2 regions of the Streptomyces sp. NPDC002795 genome follow, and region 1 is predicted to be linked to the other one. Evidence: riboswitches for the same ligand, from Rfam matches in the RefSeq annotation. Region 1 holds a riboswitch; the other holds the start of a gene.
The links. A riboswitch is a leader RNA that binds a small molecule or an ion and turns the genes downstream of it on or off. The one in region 1 is predicted to bind S-adenosylmethionine.
Positions count from the first base shown of each region.

Region 1 (4,195 bases):
ACTGGGAGAGTGCTAAGCCCAATGATTAGCACTCGACCCCTGCGAGTGCAAGGCTGCACCCGAGAACCCCTGGTGGGCGCGGGCAGCACGAAGGGCCCGCCCCCCGGTCCAACCGGGAGACGAGCCCTCCACGACGTGCGACGTACAAGCGTGCAGTCTGACGCGCGCGTTCAGCCGGCGGCCACGCGGACCATGTCGGCCTGCGGCCCCTTCTGGCCCTGCGAGATCTCGAATTCAACTCGCTGACCCTCTTCGAGGGTGCGGTAGCCGTCCATCTGAATCGCGCTGTAGTGGACGAAAACATCCGCACCACCGTCGACCGCGATGAAGCCGTACCCCTTCTCCGCGTTGAACCACTTGACGGTGCCCTGAGCCATGCCTAACTCCCCTATTACTGGCCCTTGCGCAGGACCGCACTTCGCGGACCCGGGTCAGACCTCACGCCCCACGGGATATGGGGGTGTGCGCCGGAACGCGTCGACCGCGGCTGAATGTATCTGCCCGACTGCCGTCTGCAACAGGTCAATCGGACGAGAATTCTGGGCACGCCAGATCGGGGAAACCGGGCCAACTCACCGGATCCCAGGGCAAGTCGGGCCGCGTAAATGCCGTAAAAGGCCCGAAAGGGCAGAGCACTTTGGCTACTTCTTGTCGGGCCTCGGGCGAGAACTCATATGCGCCCGTCATGCACCGCACAGGGAAAGGCAGCAGCTTCCCCAACTGTACCGCGCTCAACCATGCAGAATTGCCCCCTCCGCTTCTCTTGCGGAGGGGGCAATTCAGGTAACTCCGGGTGGAACTACAAAGGATCAGCCGCCGGCGACGGCCGGAATGATCGAGACGCCGGCGCCGTCCGGCGTCGCCGTCCCGAGGCCCTGCTCGAAGCGGACGTCGTCGTCGTTCACGTAGACGTTCACGAAGCGGCGCAGCTTGCCCTGGTCGTCGAGGACGCGGGCGGCGATGCCGGTGTGGTTCTTCTCGAGGTCGGCGATGACATCGGCCAGGGTGGCGCCCTCGGCGGCCACCTCGGACTTTCCGCCGGTGTAGGTGCGCAGGATGGTGGGGATACGAACGTTGACGCTCATGGCGGTAACTCCTGTTGCTACAAGTGTCGGTCGGACTCAGAGGTCGGCGGCGAGGCCGGCCTCGCGGAACGCGTCCAGGCTCGGCCGGATGGTGGCCGTGGCCTGCGAGGAATCGGCAACCGCGTCCAGCGTCTTGAGCCCGTCACCGGTGTTCAGTACGACGGTGGTGAGCGACGGGTCGATGAGGCCCGCCTCGATGAGCTTCTTCGTGACGCCCAGCGTGACACCGCCCGCCGTCTCGGCGAAGATGCCCTCCGTCTGCGCGAGCAGCTTGATCGCGTCGACGACCTGCTCGTCGTTGACGTCCTCCACGGCGCCGCCGGTGCGGCGCGCGATGTCGAGGACGTACGGGCCGTCGGCCGGGTTGCCGATGGCGAGGGACTTGGCGATCGTCGTCGGCTTCTGCGGGCGGACCACGTCGTGGCCGCCCTTGTAGGCGACGGAGACCGGGGAGCAGCCCTCGGCCTGGGCGCCGAAGAGCTTGTAGGGCTTGTCCTCGACGAGGCCGAGCTTGATCAGCTCCTTCAGGCCCTTGTCGATCTTCGTGAACTGCGAGCCGGACGCGATCGGGATGACCAGCTGGTCCGGGAGCTGCCAGCCGAGCTGCTCGCAGATCTCGTACGCGAGCGTCTTGGAGCCCTCGCCGTAGTACGGGCGGAGGTTGACGTTGACGAAGCCCCAGCCCTCGCCCAGCGGGTCGCCGATGAGCTCGGAGCAGAAGCGGTTCACGTCGTCGTAGTTGCCCTCGATGGCGACGAGGTCACCGCCGTAGACACCGGCCATGACGACCTTGCCCTGCTCCAGGTCGTGCGGGATGAACACGCAGGACCGGAAGCCGGCACGGGCGGCGGCGGCGCCGACGGCGCCGGCCAGGTTGCCGGTGGAGGAGCAGGAGAGCGTGGTGAAGCCGAAGGCGCGGGCGGCCTCGATGGCCTGCGCGACGACGCGGTCCTTGAAGGAGTGCGTCGGGTTTCCGGAGTCGTCCTTGACGAACAACTTGCCCTCGGCGACGCCCAGTTCACGGCCCAGGTTGTCGGCCTTGACGAGCTTGGTCCAGCCGGGGTTCAGGTTCGGCTTCTCGGCGACGTCGGCCGGGACGGGCAGCAGCGGGGCGTAGCGCCAGATGTTGGCGGGACCGGACTCGATCTGCTTGCGGAGCGCCTCGGGGTCACCGACAGGCAGCTCGTACGCGACTTCGAGCGGTCCGAAACACTCGGCGCAGGCGAAGACGGGGCCGAGCGGGACGACGGCGCCGCACTCGCGACAAGAGAGGCCGGAAGCCGGACCGAGATCAACGGTCTTCGCGGTCGTTTCGGTGGCGACAGTCTGTACAGCCATGAGAGGCGAGGCCCTTTCTCCTCATCTTCCTCGCGGCGCATCTCGCCACGAGACGGATTTGGCACCTTCACTAGCCGGGAGCCTCGCGGGCGCACTGCGGTGTGCGGACGAGACCGGCTGGAGGGTTGCCGGGGCTTCAACGGGCCGTATCCCTCTGCCCCTCTGGATGAGCGGTATTCGATTGTGTGGATTCAGTTGTGTACTGCAGGCGACCCCCGACATGCGATGGTCACCGGCCTTGTTCAAGACTGTAACCGAAGGCCCGGGCTCGTGAGACAGGGGTCCGAACCGCGAGATGGATCACATATGGATCCTTAGGGAAGGAACCCAGACCGTGCTGGAAGAGGTCGAGCGCTGGCTGAACAGGCGCTCCTGGTCCGTGACCGAGCACCCCTTGCACCGGCTGGTCGCCGCCAAGCACGCGTCGGGGCAGACGGTGAGTGTCGTGCTGCCCGCGCTGAACGAGGAGGAGACGGTCGGCGAGATCGTCTCCGAGATCCGGCGGACGCTGATGACGGAGGCGGTGCCGCTCGTCGACGAGCTCGTGGTGATCGACTCCGGCTCCACCGACCGCACCTCCGAGGTCGCGGCGGCGGCCGGGGCGCGCGTCGTGCACCGGGACGCGGTCCTGCCGCGGATACCGGTCCGGCCCGGCAAGGGCGAGGTGCTGTGGCGCTCCCTGTTCGTCACGTCCGGTGACATCGTGTGCTTCGTCGACGCCGATCTGCGTGAGTTCTCCGCGGACTTCGTCTCCGGGATCGTCGGCCCGCTGCTCACCGAGCCGGGCGTGGACTTCGTGAAGGCGATGTACGACCGTCCGCTGGCCGGGACCGCCGGGCAGGGCGGCCGGGTGACGGAGCTGATGGCGCGGCCGATACTCAATCTGCACTGGCCCCAACTGGCCGGATTCGTCCAGCCGTTGGGCGGCGAGTACGCGGCCCGGCGCTCGCTGCTCGAACGTCTCCCGTTCCCCGTCGGATACGGCGTGGAGCTCGGCCTGCTCGTGGACGCGCTGCACACCGTGGGCCTCGACGCGCTCGCCCAGGTCGACGTCGGCGTGCGCAAGCACCGGCACCAGGACGGGCAGGCGCTGGGCCGGATGGCGGCGGCGATCTACCGCACCGCCCAGCTCCGTCTCGCGCGCGGGCACCTGATCAGGCCGGTGCTCACACAGTTCGAGCGCGGCGAGGACGGCTTCGAACCGCACACCCACCCGGTGGACACGGAGGAGCGCCCGCCGATGATCGAGATCGGTGAGTACGCGGAGCGCCGCGTGGCGTAAACGCCCCATAATCGTATGTTTGCCTAGATTGCCCTTTATGCTGCTCAGACATCTCAAGGGCAAGGCGGCCTGCGCCGTCACAGCCGCCCTCGCCGCCTGCCTGACGGGCCTGGCACCGGCTCCCGCCTCCGCGGACGTGGTCTCCCCCTTCGCCAAGCGCTACGACGAATCGATCTACGGCGACTTCAAGACCATCGGCAACACGGTCATGGGCTGCCCGACGGACGACGCGAACATGGCCGCGCGCTGCGCCGTCGCCGCGAACGGCGAGGGGAGGGACAACAACAACACCTTTGTCATGCAGCGGATCAACACCGCGGGGACGACGGACGGCTACGGCTCCAGCACCGGCCAGGTCTCCGTCCCGCCCGGCGCCGAGGTCGCCTACGCCCGCCTCTTCTACGGCGGCAACGACGGCACGTTCAAGGGGCCGAGCGGGGCCCAGCTGAAGCGCTGCGACATCTCCGGCGCCGATGTGGACCCCTCGCCC
Region 1 covers NZ_JBIAQB010000002.1:869,864-874,058, forward strand. The annotation lists gene ACFYWS_RS08640 (cold-shock protein) at 171-377, opposite strand; gene ACFYWS_RS08645 (MoaD/ThiS family protein) at 810-1,085, opposite strand; gene thrC (threonine synthase) at 1,122-2,423, opposite strand; SAM riboswitch class I at 2,442-2,596, opposite strand; gene ACFYWS_RS08655 (glucosyl-3-phosphoglycerate synthase) at 2,758-3,705, shown strand; gene ACFYWS_RS08660 (hypothetical protein) at 3,743-4,195, shown strand, end outside.

Region 2 (4,195 bases), on a different contig from region 1:
CGCTGCACACGCTCACGGCGCACGAGCAGTACGCGCCGGCCGAGATCGGCCCGTCGGTCGACGAGAACGGTGTCGAGCGCAAGGTCACGCGGCTGCAGAAGCTGCGGACCAAGCTCTCGCGCGGTTACTACGGGGAGAACAACCAGATCCCGAAGCCGACCGCCGAGGAGTACAAGGAGATCACCAGCGGCCACGGCCACCACTGATCTCTGATCCGTCGCTGTAAGCCACCGCGGGAGCCCTCGTCCATTGCCTGGACGGGGGCTCTTTGCGGTCCAGGGACCTGGATAGGGTAGGGCCGCAGCACCTTTCAACCCACAGATGCACACGGGAGCGGCCATGAGCGCTTTGAACCCCGCTGGAGGCGACACCGCGGCGGGCCGTTCCTGGCCCGCCGTCCTGAACGGCCTGCTGGAAGGCCGCGACCAGAGCGCCGACGACACCGCGTGGGCGATGGACCGCATCATGCGGGGCGAGGCGACCGACGCGCAGATCGCCGGGTTCGCGGTGGCGCTGCGCGCCAAGGGCGAGACCGTGCAGGAGATCTCCGGTCTCGTACGCGGCATGTACGAGCACGCCAACGTGATCGAGGTGCCCGGCGAGACCGTCGACATCGTCGGTACGGGCGGGGACGGCGCGAAGACGGTCAACATCTCCACGATGTCGGCGATCGTCATCGCGGGGACCGGCGCCAAGGTCGTCAAGCACGGCAACCGCGCGGCCTCCTCGGCCTCGGGCTCCTCCGACGTACTGGAGAAGCTCGGCGTCAATCTCGACCTGTCGCCGAAGCGGGTGCCCGAGGTCGCCGAGGAAGCCGGCATCACGTTCTGCTTCGCCATCAAGTTCCACCCCGCGCTGCGTTACGCAGGCGCCGCGCGCGGCCAGCTCGGCATCCGTACCGTCTTCAACCTGCTGGGCCCGCTGACCAACCCGGCCAAGGTGAGGGCGCAGGCCGTCGGCGTCGCCGATGCCCGGATGGCGCCGATCGTGGCCGGGGTCTTCGCCGAGCGCGGCAACTCGTCCCTGGTGTTCCGCGGCGACGACGGGCTCGACGAGCTGACCACCACCGGGACTTCGCGCGTGTGGGTGGTGCGCGACGGCGCCGTGCGCGAGGAGTCCTTCGACCCGCGCGACGTCGGCATCGGCGTCGTGCCCATCGAGGCGCTGCGCGGCGGCGACCCCTCGTACAACGCGGAGGTCGCGCTGCGCCTCCTCGACGGCGAGCAGGGGCCCGTGCGCGACGCGGTGCTGCTGAACGCGGCGGCGGCCCTGGTGGCCGTGCGGCCCGGCGAGGGCACGCTCGTCGAGCAGATCCGGGCCGGCATGGACCGGGCCGCCGAGTCGATCGACTCCGGCGCGGCGAAGGCCGCCCTGGAGCGGTGGGTGGCGGCCAGCAACCGGTAGCCACGTACGTGGTGTGACGCAGGGCGCAGTCCAGATTTTGGACTGCGCCCTTGCCATGTCGGAGACGTGTGGCAGGATGCTTTTCAAGGTCATGAGTGACAGCGCTGTGATTATTCACTGCAGAAGGCCCCAGCCCGCTGTCCGGCAACCCTCCGTCCGTGGCGGGGTGCCCTGGGTGAAGACCAGGTCGTACGCAGCAAGGCGTATGGCAAGCGCGGACCCCTCGCAACCCTGGGGTCCTGGTCCTCAAGGGAGCAGTCTCGTGAGCAAGCGAATGCGATAGGGCGTATCGGCCCCGCCTCCGCGTACCCGTTCCATCTTCTTTCCATGCTGTAGAGCTCTGTCCCGTCGCGCTCCCGCATGGTCAATTCGCTTACCTCGCCAGGGAGTTCACGCATGTCTGTTTCCGTCGACGCCGCCGCCTGTACCGAGACCATCGCCCCGCTGGCCGTCCTCGGCCGGGACGTCACCGTGCCGCTCGTCACCGGTGGCGAGGTCACGTACGCCGCCCTCGACTACGCGGCCAGCGCGCCCGCCCTGCAGCGGGTGTGGGACGACGTCGCCGCCTACGCGCCGTACTACGGGAGCGTGCACCGCGGCGCCGGGTACCTGTCGCAGCTGTCCACCGACCTGTTCGAGAACTCCCGGGTCGCCGTCGCCGAGTTCCTCGGCTGCCGCGAGGACGACCAGGTCGTCTTCACCCGGTCGACCACCGACTCGCTCAACCTGCTCGCCGCCGCGCTGCCCGCCGACTGCGAGGTGTTCGTCTTCGAGACCGAGCACCACGCCTCGCTGCTGCCGTGGCGCGACGCGCGGGTCACGTACCTCAACGCCCCTCGTACGCCCGGCGAGGCCGTCGCCACCCTGGAGCGTGCCCTCGCCGACCGTGACCCGTACGGCCCCGCCCTCGTCTGTGTCACCGGTGCCTCCAACGTCACCGGTGAGCTCTGGCCGGTGCGCGAGCTCGCGGCGGCCGCTCACGCGCACGGTGCCCGCATCGTGCTCGACGCCGCGCAGCTCGCGCCCCATCACCCGGTCTCCGTCCAGGAGTTGGACGTCGACTGGGTCGCCTTCTCCGGGCACAAGCTGTACGCCCCGTTCGGCTCCGGTGTGCTCGCGGGCCGCTCCGACTGGCTGACGCGGGCCGAGCCGTACCTCGCGGGCGGCGGCGCGTCCAAGAAGGTCGCGCGGCGCGCGGACGGCGGCGTGGACGTCGAGTGGCACGCCACCGCCGCCCGCCACGAGGCCGGTTCGCCGAACGTCATCGGTGTGTACTCCATCGCCTCCGCCTGCAAGGCGCTGACCGAGGCCGGGTTCGACCAGCTCGTCGCCCGCGAGCAGCACCTGATCCGCGAGGTCCAGGAGGGGCTCGCCGAGGTGCCCGAGGTGAAGGTGCTGTCGCTGTTCGGGGACGACGCGCCGCGCGTGGGCGTGCTGTCGTTCGTCGTCGACGGCTGGAACTCCTCGCACTTCGCCGCCGCGCTCTCCGCCGAGTACGGCATCGGGGTGCGCGACGGCCTGTTCTGCGCCCACCCGCTGGTGCGCACGCTGCTCGGCTCCGACCCGCAGCAGCAGGGCGAGTGCGGCGCGCCGGAGGCCGCGCCGGGCGAGAAGTCGCTCAACGCCATCCGCGTCAGCTTCGGCGCCGGGACGCCCGACGAGCACGTGGAGCGGTTCGTGTCCGCCGTGAAGGAGCTCGTGCGGGAGGGCGCGCGCTGGAACTACCGCACGGAGGACGGGCGCTGCGTGCCGGACACCACCAACGTCTGAGGCGATGACCGAGGCAGCCGGCTGCCCAGCAGGATCATGCGCAGGGCCCGCTCGGTGGCGTCCGTGAGGAACTCGCCGCCCCGGCCCAGCGCTTCGGCGAGCGTCACCGGGGCGGGCAGGATCGAGCTGTAGGCGTCGACGCCGGTGGCCGTCACCGTGTGCGCGCCCTCTCCGATGGTGCCCGCGAGGGCGAGCACCGGGCGCCCGAACCGCTTGGCGCGGCGGGCCACTTCGGCGGGGACCTTGCCGCGCGGTGTCTGGTGGTCGAGGGCGCCCTCGGCGGTGACGACCAGGTCGGCGCGGGCCAGGCGGGCGTCGAGGTCGAGGTGGTCGAGGAGGACGTCGAAGCGGGGGAGGAGCTGGGCGCCGAGTGCGGCGAGGCCGGCGCCGAGCCCGCCGGAGGCGCCGGTGCCCCGGCCGGTGAACAGGTCGGTACGTACGTCCAGATCGCGTGTCAGGACGTGCGCCCAGTGCTCCAGGCCGGCCGCCAGCTGTTCGACCTGCGTGGGCGTCGCGCCCTTCTGCGGGCCGAAGACGCGGGCGACGCCGCGTTCGCCGCACAGCACGTTGAACGGATTGCACGCCACCCGGATCTCGGTGTCCTTCAGACGGGGATCGAGGCCGGCCGGGTCGATGCGGTGCAGGTGCGCCAACTCCCTTCCACCCAGCGGGAGTTGCATGTCGTACGCGTCGAGAAGGCGGGCGCCTAGCGCTTGCAGCGCGCCCGCGCCGCCGTCCGACGTGCCGGAGTCGCCGCAGCCCACCAGAATGCGGTGGGCGCCCGCGTCGAGCGCCGCGCGGATCAGCTCGCCGACGCCGTACGTCGTCGTGGTGCCCGGGTCGCGCAGCTCGCGCGGGACGAGGGAGAGCCCGGCGACGGCCGCCATCTCGACGACCGCGGTGCCGTCGGGGAGCAGCGCGAAGTGGGTGCCGACGCGCTGGCCGACCGGGCCCGTGGCCGGGAGCGCGACCAGACGGCCCCCGGCCTGTGCGGCCAGCGCGCGGGCCGTGCCCTCGCCGC
Region 2 covers NZ_JBIAQB010000009.1:160,150-164,344, forward strand. The annotation lists gene ACFYWS_RS26950 (cytochrome bc complex cytochrome b subunit) at 1-206, shown strand, start outside; gene trpD (anthranilate phosphoribosyltransferase) at 340-1,404, shown strand; SAM riboswitch class IV at 1,492-1,625, shown strand; gene ACFYWS_RS26960 (aminotransferase class V-fold PLP-dependent enzyme) at 1,801-3,174, shown strand; gene ACFYWS_RS26965 (glycerate kinase) at 3,126-4,195, opposite strand, start outside.
Region 2: it holds a riboswitch for S-adenosylmethionine, as region 1 does, so the genes downstream of both, ACFYWS_RS26960 (aminotransferase class V-fold PLP-dependent enzyme) here and thrC (threonine synthase) in region 1, are expected to answer to the same signal.